Regions from separate parts of the Streptomyces sp. NPDC048196 genome, predicted to be linked through region 2. Evidence: riboswitches for the same ligand, from Rfam matches in the RefSeq annotation. Region 2 holds a riboswitch; each other region holds the start of a gene.
What was found. A riboswitch is a leader RNA that binds a small molecule or an ion and turns the genes downstream of it on or off. The one in region 2 is predicted to bind cobalamin.

Region 1 (4,369 bases), on a different contig from region 2:
AGGGCGACCTGGCGGGCGGTGTCGGCGAGCGGCTGGTCATCGCGGACGAAGGACCAGGCGAGCATGGTGACCGGGCCGGTGAGCATGCCCTTGACGGGCCGGCCGGTGAGCGACTGGGCGTAGGTCGTCCAGCGCACGGTCATGGGCTCGGGGCGGGCGAGGTCACCGGCGAGGATCGGCGGGCGGACGTAGCGGGTGCCGTAGGACTGGACCCAGCCGTGCCGGGTGGCGAGGTAGCCGGAGAGCTGTTCGGCGAAGTACTGGACCATGTCGTTGCGTTCGGGCTCGCCGTGCACCAGGACGTCGAGCCCGGCCTTCTCCTGGAAGGAGATCACTTCCTGGATCTCGGCCTTGATGCGTTCCTCGTAGGCGACGGCATCGATGCGGCCGGCCCGCAGGTCGGCCCGGGCGGTGCGCAGTTCGCCGGTCTGCGGGAAGGAACCGATGGTGGTCGTCGGGAGCAGCGGCAGCGAGAGCTGGGCGCGCTGCGCGGCGGCCCGCCGGTCGTACGGCTGTGAGCGGCGGGTGTCGCGGTCCGTGACGGCCGCGGCCCGGGCACGTACGGCGGGGACGCGGGTGATCGGCGAAGCGGCACGGGAGGCCAGGTCGGCGCGGTTGGCGGCGAGTTCGGCGGCGATGGTTTCCGTGCCGCGGCCGAGACCACGGGCCAGGGTGACGACCTCGATGGTCTTCTGACGGGCGAAGGCCAGCCAGCGCAGGATCTGCGGGTCGATGTCGTGTTCGGCGGCGGTGTCGAGGGGGATGTGCAGGAGGGAGCAGGACGCGGCGACATCGATATGTCCGGCGAGTCCGAGGAGGGTGCCGAGGGTGGACAGCGACTTCTCGAGGTCGTTGATCCAGATGTTCCGGCCGTTGACCACGCCGGCGACCAGCCGCTTGCCGGGCAGGCCGCCGACGGCGGCGAGGTCGTCGAGTTGGGCGGCCGCGGCCCCGGTGAAGTCCAGCGCGAGCCCGTCCACCGGCGTCCTGGCCAGTACGGGCAGGGCCTCACCCAGGCGGTCGAAGTACGAGGCGACCAGCAGCTTCGGCCGGCCGGTGAGGGCGCCGAGCTCTCGGTAGGCGCGCTCGGCGGCGTTCAGTTCGGCCGGGGTGCGGTCCTGGACGAGGGCCGGCTCGTCGAGCTGCACCCATGCGGCGCCGGCCGCGTGCAGGTCGGCGAGGACCTCGGCGTACACCGGCAGCAGGCGGTCCAGGAGGGTGAGCGGCTCGAAGCCGGCGGCGACACCGGGCGCGGGCTTGGCGAGCAGCAGGTAGGTGACGGGGCCGACGAGGACGGGGCGCGGGGTGTGGCCGAGTGCGAGCGCTTCGCGCAGCTCACCGACCTGCTTGGCCGAGTCGGTGGTGAACACCGTGTCCGGGCCCAACTCCGGCACCAGATAGTGGTAATTGGTGTCGAACCACTTGGTCATCTCCAGTGGCGCGACGTCCTGGGTGCCGCGGGCCATGGCGAAGTAGCCGTCGAGCGGGTCGGCGGCGACGGCGTCCCGGTGGCGTCCGGGGATCGCACCCACCATGACGGTGGTGTCCAGGACATGGTCGTAGTACGAGAAGTCGCCGGTCGGGACCTCGTCGATGCCGGTGTCGGCCAGCTGCCGCCAGTTGGCGCTGCGGAGCTCGGCGGCGGTCCGCCGGAGGGCGTCGGCGGTGACCCGGCCCTTCCAGTATCCCTCTACGGCCTTCTTCAGCTCCCGTCGCGGGCCCTGCCGGGGGTAGCCGTACACGGTGGCCCGTACGGTCGCGGCCGCGGACTTCCCGGCCCCTGTCGCTGTCACGGTCACAAGAAACTCTCCTTCGCGAGCTTGTCTCCTACGGATCCCGGAGACGGAACGGAGGCGCGAAGGACGAACGAACCGGACGGAACGGCCGAAGAGTTCAGCAACGGCAGGCCACTGCCCGGTCTGTACGCCGACCCGCCCTCGAAGGTCACCGGGATGTCCGCACGTGATCCCTCACGCGCGGGCAACGGGCAGGTCTTCGGACTCGCGGGCACATCCACCCGTCGAAGGGCGGACACCTACTGGCCGTCGCTTCCCAGACCCGTCCGGGTCCAGTGCGTATGACGGCGCTCGTTCCCACTCACCGCTGCGGGGCAGTCCCGGAATCCCACCGGGTTCCCTCTTACGACGCACCTGCCTGGCGGACAGGGCGAACCAGCTGCCCGACCAGCCTAACCCCCCTCCGTGGCTATCGGCCCGTCGCGGCCGGCCGGTATTCGGTGAGCAGGAGGGCGATGTCGTCGGCGCGGTAGGAGGAGCGCTGGGCGTGGTGGAGGAGGCGGTCGGCGAGTTCGTCGAGGGAGTCGGCGCGGGCGTGGGCCATCGAGGCGCGGAGGTGGTCGATGCCCACGTCGATGGGGGTACCGCGCTCTTCGACGAGGCCGTCGGTGTAGAGGGCGAGCGCGGAGCCGGGTGGCAGGTCGACGGGGGTTTGCGGATAGTCGCTGGAGTGGTCCACGCCGAGGAGGGGGCCGGTCTCCAGGTCCAGTACGTCGGTGTGTCCATCAGGGTGGCGGAGCAGGGGCGGCGGGTGACCCGCGCGAACGGCCCGGACGCGGTGGCCGGCGGGGTCGAGGTGGAGGTAGCAGCAGCTGGCGAGGAGGCCGGTGCCGAGGTCGATGAGGGTGCGGTTGGCGCCCGCCAGGACGTCGCCGGGGGCGTGCCCCACCGCGACGAACGCCCGTACCGCGCTGCGGAGTTGGGCCATGGTGGCGGCCGCCGCGATGCTGTGTCCCTCGACGTCCCCGATGACCAGGGACACGCCGTCGGTGGCCGGGATGACGTCGTACCAGTCACCGCCGATGTCCATGCCGCTGGTGCAGGGGAGGTAGCGGGCCGTGGTCCGCAGGTCGGGGAGGGCCGGGAGCCGGTGCGGCAGCAGGGCCTGTTGGAGGCCGCGGGCGAGGGCGAATTCGGAGTCGTAGAGCCGTGCGCGTTCCAGGGCCTGGGCGATCAGGCCGGCGAGCGCGGTGAGCACGCTGCGGTCCTTGGCCGTGAAGTGATGGATCTCGTCGAAGCCGAGGACACAGGTGCCGGCGGGGCGGCCGGAGGCGATCAGCGGGAGGTACGCCCAGGAGTTCACGCCGCCGACCGGGATACCGGGGTACCCCTGGGAGAGGCTCTGCTGTGACTCGATGAAGAGCGGGACGCCGGAGGTCAGGGTTTCGGTGCCGGGCAGCGGCGCGTGCAGCGGCATGCCGTCCAGCCAGTCGAGGAAGCCCTCGTGGTGGCCGGTGTGGAAGATCAGCTGCATCGTGCCGTCACGGACCGCGTAGAGGGCGAGTTGCTGGCCGCCGAACGCCGGAAGGAGCTGCTCGGCGACGACTTCGCAGACCTGGTGGGTGGTGACCGCCTCGGTCAGCGCACTGCCCAGTTGCAGGACGTGGTACATGACGCCCAGCCGGGCCGGTGCGGCGGCCACGGTGGTGGAGGGGGCCGGGGCGGTCGGCGATGCGGCCGGCTGTGGCGGTGCGGTCACGGTGGGCGGCCCGGCGGGTTCCGGGGCGGCGTCCGGGCGGCCGGTGGGGACCACCCGGCCGGTGACGCCGCTCGGGTCGGGGTGGAGGGAGAAGGCGAGCCACTGGTCGGGCGGGCGGCAGACGAGGAAGGACGTCGGCGTCTGCGAGACCATCGCGGACCGGTGCTGGTACTCGATCGCGGGGTCGGACAGCCACGGCAGGGCGTCCCACAGGCAGTGCCCGACCACCTCCTCGTCGCTGACGTCCAGCAACTGCTCCAGACTGCGGTTGGCGTAGCTGACCCGGCCGTCGGGGGTGAGGGAGAACAGTCCGTCCCGCAGGCGCTCGACCGCCGCGGCCGCCGCGCGGCCGGCCCGTGCGTCGACGACCACTCCGACGAGATGGGTGCGCGCCCGGTCGTCCGGCAGATCGGGGACCCGGCCCCAGAGCACCACGGTGCGGTACCCCTCGCTGCTGCCGTGCCCCTCACCGCCGCCTTCCGCGCCACCGCCCGGCCCGGCGCCCGCGCCCTCACGTACCCGCAGGGTCCGGGACACGACCCTCCCCTCGGCAGCCGCCGTACGGGCCGCGGCACGGAACGCGGCACGGTCACCGGGATGGAGACGGGAGGCCAGGGTGTCCGCCCGCGCGTCGAAGGCTTCGGGGTCGAGGCCGAAGATCGCGCAGAAATCGCCGTCCGCGGTGAGGGTGCCCGCGGCCAGGTCCCAGTCGAACAGGCCGGCCCGGACGGCCGGGGCGGAGGGGGCCGGGGTCTCGACCGGGGCCGTGCCCGCATCGCCCTCCAGGGAGTCGCCGGTGCGGTCACGCAAGGCCGCCAGGGACGCGCCGAGGCGGTTGGCGACGGCCCGCAGATGGCGCCGCTGGGTCCTGGTC
Region 2 (4,369 bases):
TAGCCAGGGCGTTGAGGGCGGCCGCGGCCATGGCGCTGCCGCCGCGCCGTCCGCGCACCACGATGTGGTCCAGCTCCGACGGATGGGCGATGAGGGCGTCCTTGGACTCCGCCGCGCCGATGAAGCCGACGGGTATGCCGATCACGGCGGCCGGGCGGGGAGCGCCCTCCTCGATCATTTCGAGGAACCGGAAGAGGGCGGTCGGGGCGTTGCCGAACGCGACGACGGCGCCCTCCATGCGGTCCCGCCACAGTTCCAGGGCCGCGGCGCTGCGGGTGGTGCCCATCCGGGCGGCCAGGTCCGGCACCGCGGGGTCGGCGAGCGTGCAGAGCACCTCGTTGCCGGCCGGCAGCCGCTTGCGGGTGACGCCGCTGGCGACCATGTTGGCGTCGCAGAGGATCGGCGCGCCGTCGCGCAGCGCCTTGCGGGCGGCGGTCACCACACCGGGGGTGAAGGCCAGATCGCGTACGAGGTCGACCATGCCGCAGGCGTGGATCATCCGGACCGCGACCCGGCTGACGTCGGCGGGCAGGCCGGCGAGGTCCGCCTCGGCGCGGATGGTGGCGAAGGACTGGCGGTAGATCTCCGCACCGTCCTTCTCGTAGTCGAACGCGGTCACTCTGGCCTCGTTTCTGGCGTTCCTGGTGTTGCGGGTGGTGCTGTCGGTTGCGGTTGCGGTTGCGGTTGCTGTCGCCGGCGGCGTCGGCCGCGGTGCGTCCGGGCCGACGACCGCGACCCGGTACCCCGCCTCCGTCGCCAGTACGTCGATCCAGGTGCCGTGCGGATGCCCGCAGCGGCGCTCGCAGCCGGACCAGTAGAGGGGGGCTGCCGCCGGCACGGGGACGGATGCGGGGAGGCCCGGCGGCAGAGGTGTGCCTGCCTCGACCGCGGCCGTCACGTCCGCGCGGACGTCGGTAAGGGACTTGGCGCAGCCCGGTCGGCCGGTGCAGGCGCCGATGCGGTGCCAGGGCGAGGACGGGTCGGTGACCAGGCCGGCGGCGGCCAGTTCGCGGAGGCGGGGCGCGGCCGCGGCGGCCAACAGGCCGGGGACGACGATGCCGCGCCACGGGGTGAGGCGGAGTTCGCCGGATCCGTCGTCGGCCGCGAGGGAGGCGAGCAGCCGCCACTGGGCCACCGACAGCCTGCCGAGCGGCGCGAGTACGGACAGCGCGCGGCGGCCGTCGCGGCCCTCGATGATGCCGGGGGCGGAGGAGTCCGCGTGGTGGACCACCGGCTCGGCCGCACCTACCCCCTCCGCCACGTACGACGTCTCGATGCCCGCCGCGCGCAGCCGCTCCGCCACGTCCCGCGCCGACAGTGCGTGGCCCTCGGGGAGTTCGCGCACCCGCCAGGCGCCGGTGTCGCCGGCCTGCGCGGTGGTCAGGAACGTCTCGGCGGCGGCCAGTGCCGCGCGCGGTGCGTCCGGGCCGGCGATCCGCAGCGTCGCCGGGTCGTCGCCGACCCGCAGCAGCGCCCCGCCGCCGGCCGTCCCGTCACCCGTGATGCCCGATTCTGCGACCAAGGTCACATCGCCGCCGAGCGCCGCCACATCGCCCCGCCCGTCGTCCAGGACGAACAGGAAGCGGCCGGACAGCGCGGTCGCGGAGTCGCTCGCGCACAGCAGCTCGTCCAGCCGGCGGGCCCACCACCGCACGTCAGCAGGGGTGTTCCGGTCCAGTCCGGCCAGCGGGGAGGCGAGGATGTTGCGGATGCGTTCGTGGCGTTCGGACGGCAGCAGGCCGGCGTCGTGCAGCAGCTCGGCGAGGCGGCCGCCGCAGCCGTCCGGCAGGCCGCGCAGCTCGACGTTGCCGCGCGAGGTCAGGGACAGCCGACCGTCACCGAGCAGGTCCGCGGCATCGGCCAGCGCGTGCGCCTGACGGACCGTCAAGTCACCGGCGGGGATGCGTACTCGGGCGAGATGGCCGTCGGCGGCGGGATGCAGCCGCAGTGCTCCCGGGCAGGCGTCACCGCGGGCCCGCACGGGCGGCTCGGCCCGTCGGGGCCGTGGTGAGGGGGAGGGCGGCATGGCGGCGAGCATACCTACGACGGTGCGCGACCGATCCGGGGCGGATCAGGCCATGAAACGGACGAATCCGGCCACCGTGGCCCGGGTCCCGGGGGCCCGCGTCCCGGGCGTGCGGAAGCCGCCACCCGCGGTGGCGCCCCGGCCCCGCCGAGGCCCGCTTACCTCCTCCGCCCGCAGCCCTTACTATGCAGGTCGGCGGGTCGGCTGACCCGTCGGACGCCAGCGACGGCGCCGGGCCCTTGGGCCCGAGGGAGGAAGCCCGGTGAGAATCCGGCGCGGTCCCGCCACTGTGAACCCGGCCGGTGCCGGGTGAGTCAGGAACTCCCGCCGTCCTTACGACCACCCGGGGCGCGGACACCCCGAGGAAGGCCAGCGCTCGCATGCTGCATTCGTCCGGGGACCACCCCGCGGCCCCCCGAATCCTGCTGCTGTCGACCTCCGACACCGACCTGCTCAGTGCCCGCGCGGCCACCGGCCCGGTGGCGTACCGGCTCGCCAACCCCGCCCGCCTCGACGTCACCGGGCTGCCCGACCTGCTCGACGGCACCGACCTCGTCGTCGTACGCCTCCTCGGCGGCATCCGCGCCTGGCAAGAGGGACTCGACCTGCTGCTCGCCGAGGACCAGCACCGGCCGGTGGTCGTCCTCACCGGCGAACAGGCCCCGGACGCCCAGCTCATGGAGCAGTCCACGGTCCCGGTCGGCATCGCGGCCGAGGCGCACGCCTACCTGGCGCACGGCGGCCCGGGCAACCTCGAACAGCTCGCCCGCTTCCTCTCCGACACCGTGCTGCTCACCGGCCACGGCTTCGAACCGCCCGTGCCCGCCCCGACCTGGGGCCGGCTGGAGCGCCCGGCCGCCGACGGCACCGGCCCGGTCGTGGCCGTGCTCTACTACCGCGCCCACCACATGAGCGGCAACACCGGCTTCGTGCACGAACTGTGCGCGCAGATCGAGACGGCCGGCGGCCGCCCGCTCCCCCTCTACGTCGCCTCGCTCCGCGCCCCCGAGCCCGAACTCATCGACGCGCTGCGGACCACCGACGCCATCGTCACCACCGTCCTCGCCGCCGGCGGCACCAGGCCCGCCGAGGCCGGCGCCGGCGGCGACGACGAGTCCTGGGACGCGGGCGCGCTGGCCGCCCTCGACGTCCCGATCCTCCAGGCGCTGTGCCTGACCGGGCCGCGCAGCGCCTGGGAGGAGAACGACGAGGGCCTCTCGCCGCTCGACGCCGCCTCGCAGATCGCCGTGCCCGAGTTCGACGGCCGGCTGATCACCGTTCCGTTCTCCTTCAAGGAGGTCGACGAGGACGGCCTCCCGGTCTACGTCGCCGACCCCGAGCGCGCCGCCCGGGTCGCCGGCATCGCACTGCGCCACGCCCGGCTGCGCCACCTCCCCAATGCCGAGAAGCGCCTCGCGCTGGTCCTCTCCGCCTACCCGACCAAGCACTCCCGCATCGGCAACGCCGTCGGACTGGACACCCCGGCCTCCGCCGTCGAACTGCTGCGGCGGCTGCGCGCGGACGGCTACGACTTCGGCGACGAGAGTGCCGAGCCGGTGCCCGGCCTCGAATCCGGTGACGGCGACGAGCTGATCTACGCCCTCATCGAGGCCGGCGGCCACGACCAGGAGTGGCTCACCGAGGAGCAGCTGGCCCGCAACCCCGTCCGCATCCCGGCCGCCGACTACAGGCGCTGGTACGCCACCCTCCCGGAGGCGCTGCGCACTTCGGTGGAGGAGCACTGGGGGCCGCCGCCGGGCGAGATGTTCGTGGACCGCACCCACAACCCCGACGGCGACATCGTGCTCGCCGCGCTGCGCCGCGGCAATCTGCTGGTCCTCATCCAGCCGCCGCGCGGCTTCGGCGAGAACCCGATCGCGATCTACCACGACCCCGATCTGCCGCCGTCCCACCACTACCTCGCCGCCTACCGCTGGATCGCCGCGTCCCGCGCGGACGGCGGGTTCGGCGCGGACGCCATGGTCCACCTCGGCAAGCACGGCAACCTGGAGTGGCTGCCCGGCAAGAACGCCGGCCTGTCCGCGGCCTGCGGCCCGGACGCCGCCCTCGGCGACCTCCCGCTGGTCTACCCCTTCCTGGTGAACGACCCCGGCGAGGGCACCCAGGCCAAGCGCCGGGTGCACGCCACCCTCGTCGACCACCTCGTCCCGCCGATGGCCCGCGCCGACTCCTACGGCGACATCGCGCGCCTGGAGCAGCTGCTCGACGAGTACGCGCAGATCTCCGCCATGGACCCGGCCAAGCTGCCCGCCATCCGCGCCCAGATCTGGACGCTGATCCAGGCCGCCAAGCTCGACCACGACCTCGGTCTGGAGGAGCGCC
Region 3 (4,369 bases), on a different contig from region 2:
CGCCCTCACGGAGACGGATTTCTGAGCCGTCCGGGCGTCGCCGGCCGCCCTCGCCCGTGCCCGCGGTAACCGTCCGGCGGAAGTGACCGGCGTGACCGGCGCTCCCCGGCTCCCGCCGGACACCTGCGGTGCTGGGCAACGCCGACGGGACGTGGCACGATCGCGCTCGTGACCAGCAGACCCACCACGGCCCAGTCCCTGCGCGATCTCGCGCTGCTGCGCCGCGTCCGCGACCGGATCGACCGGGAGTACGCCCAGCCGCTGAACGTCGAGGCGCTCGCCCGTGGCGTGAACATGTCGGCCGGGCACCTCAGCCGCCAGTTCCGGCTGGCGTACGGCGAGTCCCCGTACTCCTACCTGATGACGCGGCGCATCGAGCGCGCGATGGCCCTCCTGCGCCGTGGCGACCTCAGCGTCACCGAGGTCTGTTTCGCGGTGGGCTGCTCGTCACTGGGCACCTTCAGCACGCGCTTCACCGAGCTGGTCGGGATGCCGCCCAGTGCCTACCGGCGCCAGGCGGCGCTCGCACCGGCGGAGCTGCCGCCGTGCCTGGCGAAGCAGGTGACCAGACCGATCAGGAATCGAGAAGCGCAGGTCACCGAGCGGCTCTAGCGTGGGAGCCATGGACATCACCATTCACACCAGCTTCCTCCCGCACGACGACCCGGACGCCTCCCTGGCCTTCTACCGCGACACCCTCGGCTTCGAGGTCCGCAACGACGTCGGGAACGGCAAGATGCGCTGGATCACGGTCGGCCCCGCAGGCCAGCCCGACACGTCGATCCTCCTGGCGCCGCCGGCCGCCGACCCCGGGGTCACCGACGACGAGCGCCGCACCATCACCGAGATGATGGCCAAGGGCACCTACGGCTGGATCCTGCTGGCCACCAAGGACCTCGACGGCACCTTCGAACGGGTGCAGGCCGGCGACGCCGAGGTCGTCCAGGAGCCGACCGAGCAGCCGTACGGCATCCGCGACTGCGCCTTCCGCGACCCCGCCGGCAATCTGATCCGCATCCAGGAGCTGCGCTGAGCCTGCCGGCGAGCGTAGCCATGACCACGGGGAGGGGGCGGGGCCGCGACGCCCCGCCCCCTCCGCCTGCCGGGTGAGCGCGTCGTCACGCGCCGGAACGCGGCCTCAGCCCGTGCCGGCGGAGCGCGCCGCCCAGCGCTTCTCGACGCCGGCCAGGCGCCAGTACGCCAGCGCCGCGGCCCACACCACCACGAACAGGCCGACGATGATGAAGCCGACGTTGTCGAGGTCGAGGCCGGAGACCCAGCCGGTCACCGGGTCGCTGAGGCCGAGCTTGTCGTGGAGCACGGTCACCAGCTCGATGGTGCCGATGAAGAGCGCGACGGCGATCGACAGGCCGGTGATGGTGAGGTTGTAGTAGACCTTGCGCACCGGGTTGGAGAACGCCCACTGGTAGGCGAAGTTCATGAAGGTGCCGTCGAGGGTGTCGAACAGGCTCATGCCCGCGGCGAAGAGCAGCGGCAGGCACAGGACCGCGTACCAGGGCAGGCCGGCCGCGGCGCCGCTGCCCGCCATCACCATCAGGGTGACCTCGGTGGCGGTGTCGAAGCCGAGCCCGAAGAGGAAGCCGAGCGGGAACATCTGGCCGGGGCGGGAGATGGAGCGGGTGAAGCGGCCCAGGAAGCGGTTCATGAAGCCCCGCGAATCCAGCTGCTGCTCCAGCTCCGCCTCGTCGAAGCGGCCTTCGCGCATCCCGCGGAACACCCGCCAGATCCCGGTCAGCGCAATGAGGTTGAGGGCCGCGATGAGGTAGAGGAACGTGCCCGAGACCGTGGTGCCGACGGTGCCGAGGATCTGGTGGGTGCGGGATTCGTCGTTGAGGAGGGTGCCGGCGAGCTGGGCACCGCCGGCGACGAGGGCGGCCATGACGACCACCACGCTGGAGTGGCCGAGGGCGAACCAGAAGCCGACCGACACCGGACGCTTGCCGTCGGCCATCAGCTTGCGGGTGGTGTTGTCGATCGCGGCGATGTGGTCGGCGTCGAAGGCGTGCCGCATGCCCAGGGTGTAGGCGGTGATGCCGAGTCCGACGCCGAAGACCTGGCTGCCGACGGAGTAGTGGTGGGGCACCACGAGCAGGAACAGCACGCCGAAGGCGACGACGTGCAGCCCGGCTATGACGGCCATCAGGCCCGCGGTGCGGACGGTGTCCTGCCGGCGCCAGCGGAACGTGGCGAGGGCAGGGGTGGTCGGGGTATCGGTGGACAGGGCCATCCGGCGGTCACGCTCCAGCACCTCGTGGATCACTTCGTGAGATGCCGTGGCCGGTCTCCTGGCTTACGGGTGCACGCGTCCTGCCCCGCCTTCCCGGCCGCAGGCTGCGGTCAGTGGCGTCGTACGCGCACCGTGCGCGTAGCGAAAAGGGTGGAAACTCCCCGATCACAGTGGCGAGGGCCGCTCCGGTCTGGGACCACGAGGTCCGTCACCGGCTTCCCGAGCACCACGGCGCGCCAACCTTACGGGTCGTCCGACGATCCCTTCAAGCCTGCACAACTGTGCAGGTATCCAAGATCACATTCTGTGACCTGCAAAGATGTCCTCATGCATCTCGTCCCGGCCGAGCGCGCCGACCACCGCACCATCGACGGCCACCGCGTCTGCGACGCCATCGCGGCCATCGGTGAGCCGGGCGAGGTCCGGGCCTGGGCCGACCGCTTCGCCCTGCTCGCCGATCCCGGACGCCTCGCCCTGCTGCTCGCCCTCCACCGGGCCGGCCCCATCGCCGTCTCCGACCTGGCGGTCGCCACCGGCATGAAGGACACCGCGGTCTCCCAGGCACTGCGCCTGCTCCGGGCCGCCGGAGTGGTCGAGGGCGCCAAGGACGGCCGGGTGGTGCGCTACCGCGTGGTCGACGACGCGACCGCGGAACTGCTGACGCAGTGCACGACGGCGGGGCCCGCCGTGCTGGACAGCGGACCCCGCGCCGTGCGGTCGCCCCGGACTACTTGACCGAACCGGCCATGATCCCCTGGACGAAGTGCCGTTGGAACGCGAAGAACACGATCAGCGGCACGATCAGGGACAGGAAGGCGCCGGGCGCCAGCACGCCGATGTTGCTGCCGAACTGCCGCATCTGCGACTGCAGGGCGACCGTCAGCGGCTGCGACTCGTTGTCCGCGAAGAGCAGGGCGACCAGCATGTCGTTCCAGACCCACAGGAACTGGAAGATGGCCAGGCTGGCGATGGCCGGGCGGCCCAGCGGAAGGATCAGCTGGGAGAAGATCCGCCATTCCCCGCCGCCGTCCATCCGCGCGGCCTCCAGCATCTCCTTGGGAATCTCCGCGAAGTAGTTGCGCAGCAGGAAGATGGCGAACGGCAGACCGTACGCGGTGTGGAACAGGATGACACCCGGGATGGAGCCGAACAGGCCGAGCGCGCCGAACAGTTTGGCCACCGGCAGCAGGCCGATCTGCACCGGCACCACCAGCATGGCGACCACGACCAGGAAGATCCAGTCCCGGCCAGGGAAGTCCATCCAGGCGAAGGCGTAGCCGGCCAGTGCGGCGATCACCACGACGGCGATCGTGGTGGGCACCGAGATCAGCACGGTGTTCCAGAAGGCCTGGACGATGCCCGAATCCTTCAGCAGCGCCGCGTAGTTGTCGAGCGACAGCCGGCCGGGCGCGGTCAGCGCGGTCCACCAGCCGCTGTTGGCGTTCGCCTCCTCCGTACGCAGCGAGGAGATGAACAGGCCGGCGGCCGGGGTGAGCCAGACCAGGCCGATGACCAGCAGGAACAGCTGGATCACGGCCCGGCTGAGCCGCTTCGCCGGGCGGGCCGACCGCCTGCGCGGCGGGACGGTTTGCTGGACGGTGGTCATGACTGGCTCCTGCGGAAGCGACGGATGTTGAGGGCCATGGCCGGCACCACCAGGAGCAGCAGCAGGACGCCGAGGGCGCTGCCCAGTCCCTGGTTGTTGCCGCCGCCGAAGGAGACCAGCCACATCTGCAGGGCCAGGACGTTGGCGTCCTGCTGTACGGGCCCGGGCGCGATGATGTAGACGAGGTCGAAGACCTTCATCACGTTGATCACCATCGTCACGAACACCACGCCCAGGACGGGCCCGAGCAGTGGCACGGTGATCCGGCGGAAGACCTGCCACTCGTTGGCGCCGTCCATCCGCGCGGCCTCCAGCACGTCCCGCGGCATCGAGGAGAGCCCGGCGCCGATGAGGACCAGGGCGAAGCCGGTCCAGATCCACATGTAGGCGCCGATGATGGCGGGGGTGATGAGGGCCGGGCCGAGCCAGGCGATGCCCTCGTACGGCGGGGCGAAGTCCTTCGCCGGGAGCTGCAGGGCGTACGACCCCGAAGCGAGACCGGTCAGCCGGTAGGA

Region 1: linked by a shared signal. The riboswitch ahead of metE (5-methyltetrahydropteroyltriglutamate--homocysteine S-methyltransferase) and the one ahead of cobN (cobaltochelatase subunit CobN) in region 2 are both predicted to bind cobalamin.
Region 3: linked by a shared signal. The riboswitch ahead of AB0E02_RS20100 (HoxN/HupN/NixA family nickel/cobalt transporter) and the one ahead of cobN (cobaltochelatase subunit CobN) in region 2 are both predicted to bind cobalamin.

The regions. Positions count from the first base shown of each region.
Region 1 covers NZ_JBEZMM010000006.1:116,641-121,009, forward strand. The annotation lists gene metE (5-methyltetrahydropteroyltriglutamate--homocysteine S-methyltransferase) at 1-1,793, opposite strand, end outside; cobalamin riboswitch at 1,969-2,191, opposite strand; gene AB0E02_RS09790 (SpoIIE family protein phosphatase) at 2,206-4,369, opposite strand, start outside.
Region 2 covers NZ_JBEZMM010000060.1:13,743-18,111, reverse strand. The annotation lists gene AB0E02_RS34345 (precorrin-8X methylmutase) at 1-619, opposite strand, end outside; partial or broken gene cobG (precorrin-3B synthase) at 800-2,026, opposite strand; cobalamin riboswitch at 2,242-2,370, shown strand; gene cobN (cobaltochelatase subunit CobN) at 2,407-4,369, shown strand, end outside.
Region 3 covers NZ_JBEZMM010000019.1:54,224-58,592, forward strand. The annotation lists gene AB0E02_RS20085 (oxidoreductase) at 1-25, shown strand, start outside; gene AB0E02_RS20090 (helix-turn-helix transcriptional regulator) at 169-612, shown strand; gene AB0E02_RS20095 (VOC family protein) at 623-1,033, shown strand; gene AB0E02_RS20100 (HoxN/HupN/NixA family nickel/cobalt transporter) at 1,139-2,248, opposite strand; cobalamin riboswitch at 2,279-2,494, opposite strand; gene AB0E02_RS20105 (metalloregulator ArsR/SmtB family transcription factor) at 2,576-2,983, shown strand; gene AB0E02_RS20110 (carbohydrate ABC transporter permease) at 2,976-3,854, opposite strand; gene AB0E02_RS20115 (ABC transporter permease subunit) at 3,851-4,369, opposite strand, start outside.